Teredinibacter purpureus: one gene and its partners. The protein of the gene in region 2 interacts with the protein of the main gene of each other region in a pairwise test. Links are inferred from orthologs where the notes say so. Each region holds a gene or a part of one and is shown on either strand. Other genes may lie near its edges.

Region 1 (5,159 bases), 1.9 Mb from region 2 along the record:
GGTAAAGGTATATTAAGGAGGCTTCATGAGCACGGAAACGAAAGCACTTTCTCTAGACCAATGGCGGTTAGCGATAACCTTTATTGCAAGCATCATCATCCCTACGGTTATTTTCTTTACTGGTCAATCTATAGAGAAAACACTAAAAGACCGGGAGCTAGCGTTAAAATATGTGGAAATATCCGTCGATATTCTAACGGAAGAGGCACGCCCCGAAACACAAAACCTGCGCGCATGGGCTATTCAAAATATAAACGCTCACGCCGCCGTTAAACTCGACGACAACACCATTGATGAATTGAAATCGGAGACGATGCCAACGGCCACTCCGGCCATCACTCACACAACCGGCGAAACGTCTAACTTTACCATCCCCGTTGCGCCGCGGGATATTCGCTATATTATCATTACCGATTCCGAAACACCTTCCATGCGGGCACTTAAAAATATGATGGTAAAACCAAAGGCAGAGGCCTCTTACCATTACATTATTGGCGTGGACGGCACCGTAGAAAAGATGATTGAAGAACACAATATTGCATGGCACGCGGGGCGTAGCCAGTGGAACGGTGAGCACGATCTCAATGCGGTGTCGATTGGCATCGGCCTCGTTCACCTCTCCAGCGCTGACGGTGATAACTGGATGCGACTCGCCTCCGATCACCCCGCCGTAGGCCCTCACTACCCTCACGCCCAACTCGACGCATTAACGAATTTGTTAGGCCTGCTCGCCAAGCGCTATGCTCTCGCCCCGGAAAATATCATTACCAAACAAGCGATAGCGCCGGATCGCAGCCGTACCGATTTATACGGGGCGCCAATGGCGGCAATTCGCGCCACGCTGCGCCCTTAAAACGCGGTACGCTTGCAACCACCTTGCTTACGCTGTAACCCATCACCGAGGTGGCGCAGGCGCACAACGCTTCCCCACGACTATCATCAAAATCTATCGGGTAACCACTTAATCGCAGCGCTTAACACGCCCACTCTCCTATACTGACCGTAATCTTGGCCACGTCATCCCTGTTGCCAAGCAAGGCCAGCCGCATCAAACGCATCCCTTCAATGCTAAACCCCAGTGGATTCTGTATTATGCGCGCAATATCCTCCTATTTGCGGTGTCGTGCGCACAGCGCGCTAACCCCTCGGCCAAAATCAAAGGTTTAATTATGAAAGTGTGCGGAATCGAAATAAAAGGTAAAGAGGCGGTTATCTGCCTACTCAGCAGTAATAACGGCCTGTTTGAAATTGGCGATTGTCGCGCTCGCAGCCTCGTACTCAGCGATGCCGATACCGCCGAAGGCCTGCTGGCCTTCCAAGCAACTTTGGCCAAACTCGTTGAAGACTACCGTATAGAAAAAATCGTGATTAAAGAGCGCATGAAAAAAGGCAAATTCGCCGGTGGCGCCGACGGCTTTAAGCTAGAAGCCGCCATTCAGCTTATAGAAGGCCTTTCCGTTAGCCTTATTTCCGCTACACGTATAAAAGAGCTGCTAAAGCTAAAACCTTTACCCATATTATTTGCCGACACCGGACTTAAAATGTTTCAAGAAGCCGCTTTTAAAACCGCCTACGCGGCACTTATAGACACCAGCGAAAGTAGTCCCACCCTATGAGTGAATTCACCGAGCTTGGCCTACACCCTTCTATTGGTAGGGCCTTGGATAAACTTGAGTTTACCGAACCCACCGATGTACAGGCTAAGAGTATCCCCGCCGCGCTTACAGGCCGCGATCTCATGGTCTCGTCCCGCACCGGTAGCGGAAAAAGCGCCGCGTTCATACTGCCCATGCTCCACCGTTTTTTGCATAACCCACAACCGCACTCCTCTACCCGCGCCTTAATATTAGTGCCTACCCGCGAATTGGCACTGCAAACGGCCAAAGCGTTCGCGCAATTTGCCACCTTCACGCACCTTAAAATTGGCATTGTAATGGGTGGTGAATCATACCGGCATCAGGTTTCTACACTACGCCGTAACCCCGAGGTACTGGTTGCCACACCCGGCCGCCTCGTTGAACATATCAAGAACAACAATATCGATTTTTCCGATATTGAAATGTTAGTGTTGGATGAATCCGACCGCATGCTCGACATGGGGTTCAAGGACGCCATGGCTACCATCTCGGAGGCCTGCAACCCCGCGCGTCAAAACCTATTATTTTCGGCCACCCTAAAACACAAAGGTATTGGCAGCATAACCGAGCACATGTCAGACCCGATCCGCATACAAATTGATAGCCTCCAAAGTGGCCACGACAACATTACCCAGCAGCGTGTACTCGCCGACGACGACCGCCATAAAGAACAATTAATTGCGCAGTTAATACAAGAAGAAAACGCCGAACGCGTTATCGTTTTTTGCGCAACGCGCCTGCAATGTCAGAAAGTCAGTAACATTTTGCGAGCTAAAAAATTGATCTCGGAATATATACACGGGGAAGTGGCGCAAAGTGATCGAAAACAAGTATTAAACCGTTTTAGAGACGGCAAAATTCAAGTGCTCGTCGCTACCGATGTCGCGGCCCGTGGCCTGGATATTCACGACGTAGACTTGGTCGTAAATTTCACCATCGCCTTCTCGGGCGACGAACACGTTCATAGAGTAGGGCGCACCGGGCGCGCCGACAAAGCAGGGCTCGCCATTACCTTGGTTAACGCCAAAGATTGGAATGCAATGTCTAGCATAGAGCGCTATTTAAAAATTCGCTTAGAGCCACGCAAGGTAAAAGGCCTAGAGGCTGACTATACAGGCCCCAAGAAACTAAAATCATCGGGCAAAGCGGCCGGTACCAAGAAAAAGAAATTAAAAACAGTCGCGGGTAAGAACGCCAAGAAAGTAGCAGCAAAAAAATCGGCCTCCGCTAAACCCGCAAAAATAAGAAAATCGCCAAAAGACCGCGTAGTGGCGCCACTGGGCGATGGCTCCTCCCCCTTGCGACGCAAGAAAAATACTGATTAAGCCCCCTCTTTAAGCCCCTTCTCTATCGCGCTGCCAGTCTTTCACCTTAGGTATCATACACCTTGAATACTACAGGGGCTGGCGCGCGAACAGCTCACCGCTAAATCCTCTATATTCTCTTTCATTTTAGCCCGCGTAGAAACGAATAAACCTATAACTAGAACGCTGCCTAGTGGTTAAGGTTTCTCGTTATCATCTTCAATAATACAACGTACTACGCTCCATTATTGCGCTTATGTTTACAGGTTATAACGCTCCCCGAGCGCAATAAATAATTAACCTAACAAATAATCTTCTTTTGTGACTTTATAAAACCCTAGTTGACTTATCAAGGTGCTACACTCGCCGCTTGTTAGACTTCGGATTACCACATGTTTTTTCTACAAGCCACTCTTAGTAAGCACTATTATGGATACTGTAAATGAAACCCCTCTCACTATAGGCATTTTCGGAACCTACGGTTTCGGCAATATGGGAGACGCGATGGTTGCTGATGCAACTATCGCTGGTTTAAAACGCTGCCGCCCCAATGCCCATATTATTGGCATTTGTCAGCAACCGGTTAACGTACATAAACGACACGGAATAGATGCCATTTCCATATTCAGGAAATATATACAGAATACAGATTACACCCCAACCAACAGCGATCCACCCACACCGCGCTTATTCCAGTTTACTATTGCCTCATTACGTGATCGCGTAATTGTCACCATCAAATCTTTCCCCATTCTGTTCAAAACACTTAAAGCATTAGCCTTTACCGCTCACTTCCTGTTTAATTTATTACAAGAAACTTATTTTTGCCTTACCATTTTCAAACATTTACGCAAAATCGACCTTCTAGTTATCGCCGGCTCTGGTCAGCTAAATGATGAATGGGGAGGCGCGTGGCGATACCCTTTCGCGTTATTTAGATGGTGCTTGATTGCTCGCCTTACAGGATGCAAAATTGCTTTTATGAGCGTTGGAGCGGGCGCTATAACCCACAAGGCCTCCCGCCTTTTTTGTACTTGGGCCATAAAACTTGCACATTACAAATCTTTTCGGGACGCCAATACACTCGAAAAAATCATTGGCTGGGGTGTCATTGGGGCACAGTGGGTACCCGATATGGCATTCTCCGTGCAAATAGACGAGCGGGTTAAAGCGCTAGCCGTATCGACCTCGCCAGCAGCCGTGTGCATAAACCCCATTTCCTTCGGCGACCCCAGAAGTTGGTGCACCCCAAACGCCGCAGCCTATAACCGATATACCCATGAGCTAGCCTTATTTTGCGATTGGTTACTTGAGCAAGGCCATAACCTACACTTTATACCCAACAATATCGATATGGATAACCCAACCATAGACGACATAATTACCCAGCTACACCCAAGAGAAAATATTGCGGAAAAGCTATTCCGCCCCAAAACCGAAACCTATCGAGACGTTTACCACAACATTGGCAACGTAGACTTTGTTTTTGCCAGCCGCTTTCATGGCGTTGTCTTTGCTTTAATGCAAAACATCCCAGTCGTAGCGCTCGCCCATCACTATAAATATGCTGAACTACTAAAAGAAATGGAACAAGAAAAATATGGCTTGAATATAAATACCTTTACAGCCAATCATCTCAAGGCATTATTTTTACAATTGCAATTGTCTGAGACAGAGAACAAGACCGCTATACGCGAAAACGTTAAACATTATCGTGATCTAACGGAAGATCAGTTTCGCTGTATTTCGCGACTATGTATCAGCTAACGCCACCTTCTTTGGTTGGCACTTTAAATACACACAAACGTTCAATAATTTTCAGATGACCATACCCTCCAATGGTTGAGTGATTTTTTTTGTTTTCTCCGAATACCAAAAAATTATGTATTGAAAGCGGGCGGCGCTTAGTTAAGATTGAGCGCTCAGTTTCTCGAACACCCACACCACCGCTTGAACCAAGAAAAACAACACTGTATATTAAAGGGCCTTCCCCTATTCGGGTGGCTAGATTTCTGGCATCAGGTCCAGCCCGCCGAGATGAAATAAAATTGCAGCCTTAAAACGGGCCTTATGCCTAAAACCTTTCGCTTTTACTTTTAGCATTTTTATGCTGCTATTTATACTTTCTGCACCAGCATTATTCTTTTTATTTACGATGGCGTTTATTATCCCCCATAGATTCTTCTTTATGCTTTTAGCTACCGATTTTATAGGATTG
Region 2 (5,063 bases):
AGCTCGGCTTGCTTAAACATTTAAGCCCAACGCGAGGGAACGGGCTTAAATCGATGGTAGAGCGTATTCGTTTCGAAGCCGCTAATTAATACGGTTTACCTTAAAAACCTCTGCCCATTTGCGGAGAGGTTTTGGCGGTTATAAAGCACTCTGTTGTGGTTTAAAGTGCTTTAATCAGTGCTTTTTCTAAAGCTGAATCTGTAGGTTCGGTATTGCTACCAAAGCGTTGTATCTGTGAGCCGTCGGCTGACACTAGATATTTGTTGAAATTCCAGCTGGGCTTGCCAGCCTGACGATTTAACCGTGTGAAAACCTCGTTAGCATCGTCGCCTCGAACGTGTGTAGGGGCAATCATACTGAATGTCACCCCATAGTTTTTATAGCAAATAGAAGCGGCTTCCATTTCGCTTTTTGCTGCTTGCTTAAAGTCGTCTGATGCAAAACCGACTAATTCGACACCTTCCTTTTTGTATTTTTGGTAGAGAGCTTCTAGGCCTTTAAACTGGCGGGTGTAGCCGCAGTGGCTCGCTGTATTGATTAATATCATGGGCTTGCCGGTATAGAGATCGCATAGGTTTAAGGTGTCATTGCTGTGTAGTTTTTTAAAGGCGTGGTCGAAAAGAGCAGGGCAGCTTTGCTCAGCTTGGGGGGCATCGGCCGCGCTAACGCTGGGTGCTATGCTCAGTGTTAGCGCGAAAAAGAGACGTTGTAATCTTGTCATGTAAGGTATTTCCCTGCAAAAAGCTGCTAAGTAGAATTTCATAACCATTTTGAGATGGTAGTATTTATACGCAGACCATACGCTTACGGATGGGTGAGTCAACTGATTCTCGAGCGGCGAGTGATCTTGGCGATAGGCTGTAACGCTGCGCTGACGTGTTCGATTTGATGCGATACATACTATTTTGGGTGTGATCTGCGTATAATTTCACTGTCTAGAGGCTTTAACGCTCCCTTCGATATTGGTGCAGGGAGTATTGAGTAGAGAGTATATTAAGGAGAATTAAGGATGGCGATAGAAAGAACTTTATCCATGATCAAGCCAAATGCAGTAAAAAATAATGTAATTGGCCAGATTTATATGCGATTTGAGGCGGCAGGCTTAAAAATTGTTGCTGCAAGATTAATCCATATGGACGATGAGATTGCCGGCGGTTTTTATGCAGAGCATAAAGAAAAGCCATTTTTCGGCGAATTGGTAGAATTTATGACGTCTGGACCGACGTTTGTACAAGTCTTAGAAGGCGAAAGCGCGATTGCATTAAACCGCGAGATTATGGGAGCTACCGACCCTTCAGAGGCGGCGGAGGGTACCATTCGTAAAGATTTCGCTACTTTGAAGGGCGAAAATGCTGTGCATGGCTCCGATAGTTCAACATCGGCAGTGCGTGAAATTAATTACTTCTTTAAAGAAGACGAAATATGCCCGCGATAAAGCGGGTGTAATCTGAGGTATATCCATTAGTGAGTAGTGAGCAATCTTCAGTTCCTGTTGTACAAAGTACAGCCGAAACACCCGATAAAATTAATCTGATGGGAATGACACAAGGGCGCCTCGAGGCGTTTTTTGAGTCTTTGGGCGAAAAGAAATTTCGCGCGACCCAAATATTAAAGTGGGTTCATCAGCTCGGAGTCACAGACTTCCAGCAAATGAGCAATATCAGTAAAGTGCTCCGTGAAAAGCTAGCGTCTATAGCGGTCATAAGTGTTCCTGAGGTTATTCAGCAACTCGACTCCGCCGACGGCACGCGTAAATTTTTGGTGAGAGTTGGCGGTGGCAATGCAATTGAGGCTGTCTTTATTCCCGAAGGAGACCGTGGCACGCTGTGTGTGTCTTCTCAGGTTGGCTGCTCGTTAGATTGCAGTTTTTGTGCAACCGGCAAGCAAGGCTTCAATAGAGACCTTACTGCCGCCGAGATTATAGGCCAAGTATGGATTGCGGCTAAATCGTTTGGGCAGTTACAAGAAGAGCCTGTACGTGGCGATCGGCGAGTGACGAATGTCGTCATGATGGGAATGGGCGAGCCATTATTGAATTTTGATAATGTTGTAGATTCAATGCAGCTAATGATGGATGACAACGCATACTGTATTTCAAAGCGTCGCGTTACCTTGAGTACCTCGGGTGTTGTGCCTGCTCTAGACCGCCTGGGTCAGTATACTGATGCGTGTTTAGCAATCTCGTTACATGCCCCTAATGATGAGCTGCGTAACCAGCTGGTGCCACTGAATAAAAAATACCCTATTGCCCAGTTGCTTGACTCTGCAAAGCGGTATATCGAGGGCGTGCCGGATACTCGACGTAAAATCACGATCGAATATACTCTCATTGATCAGCTCAACGATCGGCCAGAACATGCGTACGAGCTAGCAGAATTACTAAAAGACGTGCCTGTTAAGATCAATTTGATTCCTTTCAACCCTTTTTCACTGTCTAATTATAAGCGCGCCAGTAATAACGCTATTCGCCGCTTTCAAACTATTTTGATTGAAGCTGGGTATACCACAACAGTGCGTACCACGCGTGGTGAAGATATTGACGCAGCATGCGGTCAATTGGCTGGGCAGGTTCAGGATAGAACAAAACGCAGTCAGCGTTATAGGTTAGATCATGCCGCGCTAATGAAAGCTGAAGACGGGGTGATTCCCGTTAAAATGATCGATGACTAAACAATAGCTGAGAAATTATAAGGGAGTAGTGCGTGACGAAATGCTGGGAGTTTTCGGGCAAAGCAGTATTGCTAGGCTTTATTTTTGTTTGCGGCTTGAGTGGCTGCGTCACAACTATTGAAAACCCAAAGCCTAAGCGCGATAAGCATGAGGCCTTGGAGGCCAATATTAAGTTGGGGATGACCTACCTCCAACAAGATAAGCGCGAAGGCGCAATGAGATCCTTTAGTAAGGCCTTGGCGTTGGATAAGAAATCAGCGGAGGCTTATCTTGGTTTGGGGTTGTTGCACCAAATGAACGGCGAGCTAGAAGAAGCCGAAGCCAACTTTAAGAAGGCCTTGCGCAATCGTGCCGATTTTTCTCGGGCGAGCATAGAATTTAGTTACGGACGATTGCTTTATGACCAAAAACGGTTAAAAGAAGCAAAAAAAATGTTTGAATCGGCAGGCTCTGATTATGCGTATCCGGGCCGAGCAGAGGCCTTGCTGAATGCGGGGCTGTGTGCGTTAAAATTAGGTGATGCAGTACGAGCAAAAGCCGCTTTTGAGCATAGCTTGAATTTAAACGACCGTTTATCGCAGGCGTCCCTCGAACTGGCCGACGTGGCGTTTTCGGAACGAGATTATGCGAGCTCTAAACGCTATTTGGATCAGTTTGCCAGCCTTACGCGGCAAGTGCCTCGTAGCTTATGGTTGGGAATACGTATAGAGCGTATTTTTGGTAATAAAGATAAAGAAGCAAGCTATGCATTGGCGCTTAAAAACCTGTACCCTTACTCGCAAGAATATTTGGATTACAAGCGCTTTGTTGAGCAAAACTAGAGCCGAGTGTATGGCTAGAGATAAATAAGACTTCAAACATGATAGGCATCGACTCCGAAATTGAATTATCGGCTGAGTATCATCAGCTTCTAGAGCAGGCTAAGCCGGGCGCAGCGCTCAAATTGATGCGTGAGAGCAAATCAGTTGAACTAGCGGATATCGCAACCGACACGCTTATTCCCGCGTGGAAGCTGTCTGATTTAGAAAATGATTGTTATGAAGGGTTGGGTGGGGACACCTTTGTGACCGGCTACATCCGTAAAATAGCGAAGATTCTCGATATTGAATCGGATGATCTAGTTATAGCATTCAACCTACGAGCTGAAATAGGAGCGGAGGACGGCGTAAGCTGTGTAGCCAAATCCGTTGCCAGCAGGCCTCATGGTAGTGGGCCTGTCCAGCAAGCGGTAAGTGTAGAAACAAGTTTGCTTGGTAAATTAAACAAGCTGCCGGGTTTTATTGCGGTGGCGGCATTGCTGCTTGTATGGGTTGGGGCCACACTCTTTTTACCTAGCCCTGTAGCAACATCAGAATCTTTGCCGTTATCGAGTGGCGCTAATACTCAAGAGCCGCTGGTCGATCTACCAGTAGAGAAGGCAGAGGTAACCGTTGATAGTGTAGATAGTGAAGCCGCTGAGTTTGATCACGCTATACCACCTTTAGCGGATTCGTCAGTAGTTTTGCCTGAAGCGCCTTCAGATCAAGCGCTACTCGATAGTTCTACCAGCAGTGTCATCGGGGGCTCAGAAACTACCGATTTACTCGTCTTAACGTTCATAGATGAATGCTGGGTCAAAGTCTCGGATACTACAGGCAAGGTATTGTTTGCGGAAGCGAAGCTGAAAGGGGATAATCTGCAGCTTTTTGGCGAGGCCCCGTTTGAAGTGATGTTGGGCAATGCGCGGGCAGTAGACGTTACGTTAAATGGCCAGCCATTTGCGATTCACCCTTCTCCTAGCCGCAAAACCCTTCGGGTTACTGTGCATCGGTAGCAAGTTCGCTCTTGTTCAGTTCCCGCTGCACGCACGTTGTTATTTTGGCCTTAGGCCTCACATACCGTATTAAAGTAGGTTTACCCCCATGTTTTATGAGTCGCCAATAAAGCGTCGTAAGTCGCGTCAGATTATGGTTGGCAATGTCCCCGTTGGCGGCGATGCGCCGATTAGCGTGCAAAGTATGACTAATACTGAAACCACAGATGTGGAGGCGACAGTTGCGCAAATTAATCGCATTCAAGAGGCTGGCGCCGATATTGTACGTGTATCGGTACCGTCAATGGATGCAGCAGAAGCATTTGGCGCAATACGAAAGCAAGTAAGTGTCCCGCTGGTGGCTGATATTCATTTTGATTACCGTATTGCATTGCGAGTAGCGGACTTGGGTGTAGATTGTTTGCGTATTAACCCAGGCAATATTGGGCGTGAGCATCGTATTCAGGCTGTAGTTGAGAAGGCGCGTGATCTTAATATTCCAATCCGTATTGGCGTAAACGCAGGTTCTTTAGAAAAAGATCTACAGAAAAAATATGGTGAGCCCACGCCAGACGCGTTGGTGGAGTCTGCCTTGCGTCAT
Region 3 (5,146 bases), 660 kb from region 2 along the record:
ACACCTAACCACGAAACATCAACTCCATATGCATTTTGGATACGGATTATAGTCTTTTTTATTCTTAATTTCGTAAATTTGACCAACAGCCTGCAGGCTATGAAACCGCCATCAAAGGCTTTACATAGGATATAGGCGCTTCTTCATCATCTTCAAAGGTCACCACTTCCCACGCGTCTTTCTGTTTGATCAACTCTCTAAGCGACTTATTGTTCAAACCATGACCGGACTTAAACGCTTTAAATTCGCCTATTAAGCTGGTGCCCAGCAGATAAAGATCGCCGATAGCATCGAGAACCTTATGCTTTACAAACTCATCTTCATAGCGCAAACCATCATCGTTTAAAATTCGATACTTATCGACCACAATAGCGTTATCGACACTTCCACCTTTGGCGAGCCCTTTGGAGCGTAAATATTCTATTTCATGCATAAAACCGAAAGTACGTGCACGTGAAACTTCTTTAACGAACGATGTGCTTGAAAAATCTACGGTAGCATCTAATTTACGCCCTTTGAACACAGGGTGATCAAATTCAATTGCAAAAGTAACCTTAAAACCATTAAAAGGTAGGAAAGCGGCTTCTTTATCGCCGTCTCTCACAACTACCTTTTTCTTAATACGTATAAACTTCTTAGGGGCAGCCTGCTCTTGGATACCCGCGGACTGAATTAGAAATACAAATGGGCCCGCACTGCCGTCCATAATAGGTACTTCGTCAGCACTCACTTCAATAATGGCGTTGTCGATACCGAGCCCGGCCATTGCAGAAAGTAAATGTTCAACGGTAGAGACGCGAACGTCACCATTTACTAACGTAGTAGAAAGTGTGGTGTCCCCTACATTTTCAGCCTTAGCTTCAATCTCTACAACGGGACTTAAATCCACTCGTCGAAAGACGATACCAGCATCAATCGGTGCGGGACGCAGGGTTAAATACACCTTTTGTCCTGTGTGTAGACCAACACCGGTCGCTCTGATTTCATTTTTCAGTGTTCGTTGCTTTATCATTCAATCGTGTCTCAAAGGTAGGCTGGAAAGCGGCGCGCATAATAACAGAACGCATACGCCAAACCAACCTATCTGACCATTATTTAACCAATATTGACCGCTACTATTCATACTTTTGTTCAGGGGTAATCTCGATAATACCGATCCAAGCTCGAGCGATATAAAAAGACTCTATTTCAGACTATTGAGAGCCCATTCGGTTCAGCGTGAACCTCTCTCCTGAACGATGTTGAGGTTACCACTTTTGCTAGATCAAACGTCGTATTACGTCAAATTTTGAGCGCTAACGCGCCAAATTAAGATAAATTAGGCCCGTCATTATATCTTCAATCGACTTCACACCTTCAAACTACTTCAAACATAGAGCGCACGTCAGATAACGTCCTATAGTGCGCAGCCATGGGGGAACCCCATGGCTGCTGCAAGTTTGAGCCTGTTGAGGCAGCCACATCCATGTGTTCTCCGGCATCGCCGAAGAAGAGCGGGGAACTCACCGCCACACATCACATTTATTACATCACATTCAGCTGAGCCATACTCTCTCGCATAAAACGAAAAATTAGTCAGCTTGGCGACGAAGAAATGCTGGAATATCGAGATATTCCAAATCTTTTTCCTGTGGTTCCACTTCCGGCGCTACCTTGGTCTGCTGTGTATTTCGAATAATAGTAGGACGATCCAATTCACTATAATTCGGACGGCCGTCAGCTGTGCGCGTGTTATCAATTACCACTTTTGTAGGTGGTGCTTGTTGAACTCGCTCACCTGCGCCTAACCCGGTTGCAACAACCGTTACGCGCAACTCGTTCGACATATCTGGGTCAATTACAGTACCCACTACAACCGTTGCATCGCCGGACGCAAATTCTTCAATCGTATCACCCACCTCTGTGAATTCGCCCAAGGAAAGATCCATACCCGCTGTAATATTAACTAGAATTCCCCGCGCACCCTGCAAATTAACATCTTCCAATAGTGGACTGCGCACTGCGGCTTCTGCGGCTTCTCGCGCACGGTTTTCACCGGTCGAGCTGCCACTTCCCATCATTGCCATACCCATTTCAGACATTACCGTGCGAACATCGGCAAAATCCACGTTGATCATACCAGGCCGAATAATCAAATCTGCTATGCCTTGCACTGCGCCTAACAACACATCATTCGCAGCTTTAAACGCATCAAGAAGTGTCGTAGCTTTACCCAATACAGCCAAAAGCTTTTCGTTAGGTATCGTGATCAGTGAGTCAACGCGATCTTGTAATTGCTTAATACCCTCATCTGCGATCGCCATGCGCTTGCGCCCTTCAAACGGAAACGGCTTGGTTACAACCGCAACCGTTAGAATACCGAGTTCTTTAGCAATTTCCGCGACAACGGGAGCACCACCCGTACCAGTACCACCGCCCATACCGGCCGTAATGAACACCATGTCAGCGCCTTCCAGCACCTCGATAATACGTTCACGATCTTCAAGCGCGGCCTCGCGGCCGATCTGTGGATTTGCGCCTGCGCCAAGGCCCTTGGTAATGCAATGGCCAAGCTGTAAAACCGTTCTTGCATCAACATCTTTCAAAGCTTGAGCGTCAGTGTTTGCACATATAAATTCAACGCCATCTACAGCGTTTGTAATCATATGCTTTACAGCGTTACCGCCGCCGCCGCCAACACCTACAACTTTGATAACCGCGTTCTGCGGAATACTATCAACTAATTCAAACATAAGAGTTCCCCTCTTTATCCCCTTGATTTTGACTACCATTAATGCAACGTCAATTTCGCTGCATCAAATTTCTAAATTACAAGTTTCGTTGAAACCAAGATTTCAACCGACTAATAAAACTTTCACCCTGCTCGGCACCGTATACACTCTCGCCATTTTGATGCATACCGTAAATGAGCAAACCTACGCCGGTCGAGTAAATAGGATTATCAACAATATCTTTCAGCCCACTAATATTAGTGGGTGCCCCTAACCGTACGGGCATATGAAATATTTCTTCTGCTAACTCAATAACACCTTCCATTTTTGAGGTGCCACCCGTTAAAACAATACCTGCTGCAACTAAATGCTCAAACCCACTGCGACGCAACTCTGACTGCACGAGTGTAAACAGTTCGTCATAACGCGGTTCTACCACTTCAGCGAGGGCTTGCCTGGACAAGTTTCGTGCAGGCCTATCGCCAACACTAGGTACTTTTATTGTTTCTTCGGCTCCAGTTAATTTTGCAAGTGCACAAGCATACTTTATCTTAATTTCTTCTGCGTATTGCGTGGGTGTTCGCAATGCCATTGCAATATCATTCGTCACTTGGTCTCCCGCTATAGGGATTACACCCGTATGGCGAATAGCGCCTTCGGTAAAGATTGCGATATCCGTAGTACCGCCTCCAATATCGACCAAGCACACTCCCAATTCTTTTTCATCTTCTGTTAGTACGGAATAAGCTGATGCTAACTGCTCTAGGATGACGTCTTCAACTTCTAAGCCACAACGGCGAATACATTTTTCAATATTCTGAGCCGCATTTACGGCACAGGTCACTAGATGAACCTTCGCTTCCAAGCGAACACCCGACATTCCTAGCGGCTCTTTAACACCTTCTTGCTCATCAATTAAATATTCCTGCGGCAATATATGTAAAATTTTCTGGTCCGCAGGTATAGCAACCGCTTGGGCTGCGTCGATGACTCGATCAAGATCTTGTGCGAACACTTCCCGATCTTTGATCGCAACAATGCCGTGAGAGTTAAGGCTACGAATATGGCTACCCGCAATACCAACGTAGACAGAGTGAATTTCACACCCAGCCATTAACTCAGCTTCTTCAATCGCGCGCTGAATAGATTGCACCGTCGATTCAATATTGACGACCACGCCTTTTTTCATACCGACAGATTTATGCGAACCAATTCCTACAACCGATAGTTCTGTTTCGGCTGATATTTCCCCTACAATCGCAACTACCTTGGATGTCCCTATATCCAGGCCAACAATCATGCGTCCCCCGCTCGAATGTGCCATTTAATTACCCGCCGTTTATTTTAATTTGTTCACCGTCTGCTGCTCGAATATGCCTATCGGGACTTTTTTAGTCTAGTCGCCAGGCCACTGCCATGCCGCTTTCGTAACGCATATCGACCCGTTTTACGCGACCTATGTCGGGCTGCAAATTTGTATCGTATACCAATAAGAAATTGCGTAACTTGGTCAACACATCATATTGGCCAAATACTATTTCAATTCCGTTTTTCAAACTAATAGACCACGCCATTGTTTCATCTACATTCACGCCCGTAAGCACCAATTTTCGACTTGCAAACAGTTCAGTCATTTCCAAATAAGTGCGCGTAATGGCCAAACTCTCGTTTAAAGGCCCAGCTAAACGAGGCAAATGGCTCAACGAAACATTCTCGTCAATAACTATTACTGCACCCTCGTTGCTAATAAACGCATCATCAGCCCAACGGGCTATCGGTTTTTCTTCATTCACTTCAATCAACAAACCATCTGGCCAACTGCGCTGAACACTCGCCGATTTAACCCAAGGCTCTATCTGTAATCGCAACTGTAAATCAACCAAATTAACATCAACGAAGTTACTGCTAATTTGGTCCATTACCATCTTTTGAATATTCTTCTGGGATAAGTACGTAAATTCTCCCTTGACGACAATATTCGCAACGGGCTTGTTAACCAAGGATTGAAACTTGCTATACAGCTCTTTCCAATTCACAAAATAGAATACAAAACCACTGAACCCTATAAAAAAACAAAACCTCAAAAAACGCATGCTACGCGGATAAATAGCGCCACTACTGCTATCACCCTTTGACTTTTTTACAGCACCTTTGACCGAATCGCTTGCTGCGCGACGTGGCTTAAGCGTACGCTCACGCTTTACTCCTCGCTTTCGATCTAAAGACATACACCGCCCAAAATACCGTTACCATTATTGTCTCGTCGCTAATCCAGCGTTAGCGTCAATATTTCCGTTACCAAACGGCTAAAATCTATTCCTTCGGCCTTGGCTGCCATTGGCACCAAACTATGATCGGTCATGCCGGGAACAGTGTTCACCTCTAAGAGATAAAACGCTCCACACTCATCTTGCATTACATCCACACGACCCCAC

What was found.
Region 1: the proteins of rlmN (region 2) and H5647_RS04390 interact in binary tests that used the Escherichia coli proteins (3 or more experiments, as listed by UniProt). The link is inferred for Teredinibacter purpureus from one-to-one orthologs.
Region 3: the proteins of rlmN (region 2) and ftsZ interact in binary tests that used the Escherichia coli proteins (3 or more experiments, as listed by UniProt). The link is inferred for Teredinibacter purpureus from one-to-one orthologs.

What each region holds. Positions count from the first base shown.
Region 1 is NZ_CP060092.1:1,014,166-1,019,324, reverse strand. What follows is about bases 837-3,787. They hold H5647_RS04390 (DEAD/DEAH box helicase), read left to right. Parts: upstream 837-1,612; coding sequence 1,613-2,962; downstream 2,963-3,787. Other genes in these bases: H5647_RS04385 (polysaccharide pyruvyl transferase family protein), read left to right, coding at 3,371-3,787; H5647_RS04395 (DUF3010 family protein), read left to right, coding at 1,170-1,616; H5647_RS04400 (N-acetylmuramoyl-L-alanine amidase), read left to right, coding at 837-853. Outside these bases: more of H5647_RS04400, read left to right, coding at 26-836; more of H5647_RS04385, read left to right, coding at 3,788-4,708; H5647_RS04380 (ISL3 family transposase), read right to left, coding at 4,946-5,159. UniProt on the Escherichia coli protein: DEAD-box RNA helicase involved in the assembly of the 50S ribosomal subunit at low temperature. Exhibits RNA-stimulated ATP hydrolysis and RNA unwinding activity. Acts before DeaD.
Region 2 is NZ_CP060092.1:2,902,671-2,907,733, forward strand. What follows is about bases 713-3,567. They hold rlmN (23S rRNA (adenine(2503)-C(2))-methyltransferase RlmN), read left to right. Parts: upstream 713-1,464; coding sequence 1,465-2,670; downstream 2,671-3,567. Other genes in these bases: H5647_RS12760 (glutathione peroxidase), read right to left, coding at 713-721; ndk (nucleoside-diphosphate kinase), read left to right, coding at 1,010-1,435; pilW (type IV pilus biogenesis/stability protein PilW), read left to right, coding at 2,703-3,491; H5647_RS12780 (helix-turn-helix domain-containing protein), read left to right, coding at 3,530-3,567. Also shown: H5647_RS12755 (SufE family protein), read left to right, coding at 1-89; more of H5647_RS12760, read right to left, coding at 161-712; more of H5647_RS12780, read left to right, coding at 3,568-4,483; ispG (flavodoxin-dependent (E)-4-hydroxy-3-methylbut-2-enyl-diphosphate synthase), read left to right, coding at 4,572-5,063.
Region 3 is NZ_CP060092.1:2,245,436-2,250,581, reverse strand. Bases 653-3,590 are described here. They hold ftsZ (cell division protein FtsZ), read right to left. Parts: upstream 2,733-3,590; coding sequence 1,572-2,732; downstream 653-1,571. Other genes in these bases: ftsA (cell division protein FtsA), read right to left, coding at 2,809-3,590; lpxC (UDP-3-O-acyl-N-acetylglucosamine deacetylase), read right to left, coding at 653-1,012. Outside these bases: more of lpxC, read right to left, coding at 98-652; more of ftsA, read right to left, coding at 3,591-4,035; H5647_RS09720 (cell division protein FtsQ/DivIB), read right to left, coding at 4,103-4,939; H5647_RS09715 (D-alanine--D-alanine ligase), read right to left, coding at 4,978-5,146. UniProt on the Escherichia coli protein: Essential cell division protein that forms a contractile ring structure (Z ring) at the future cell division site. The regulation of the ring assembly controls the timing and the location of cell division.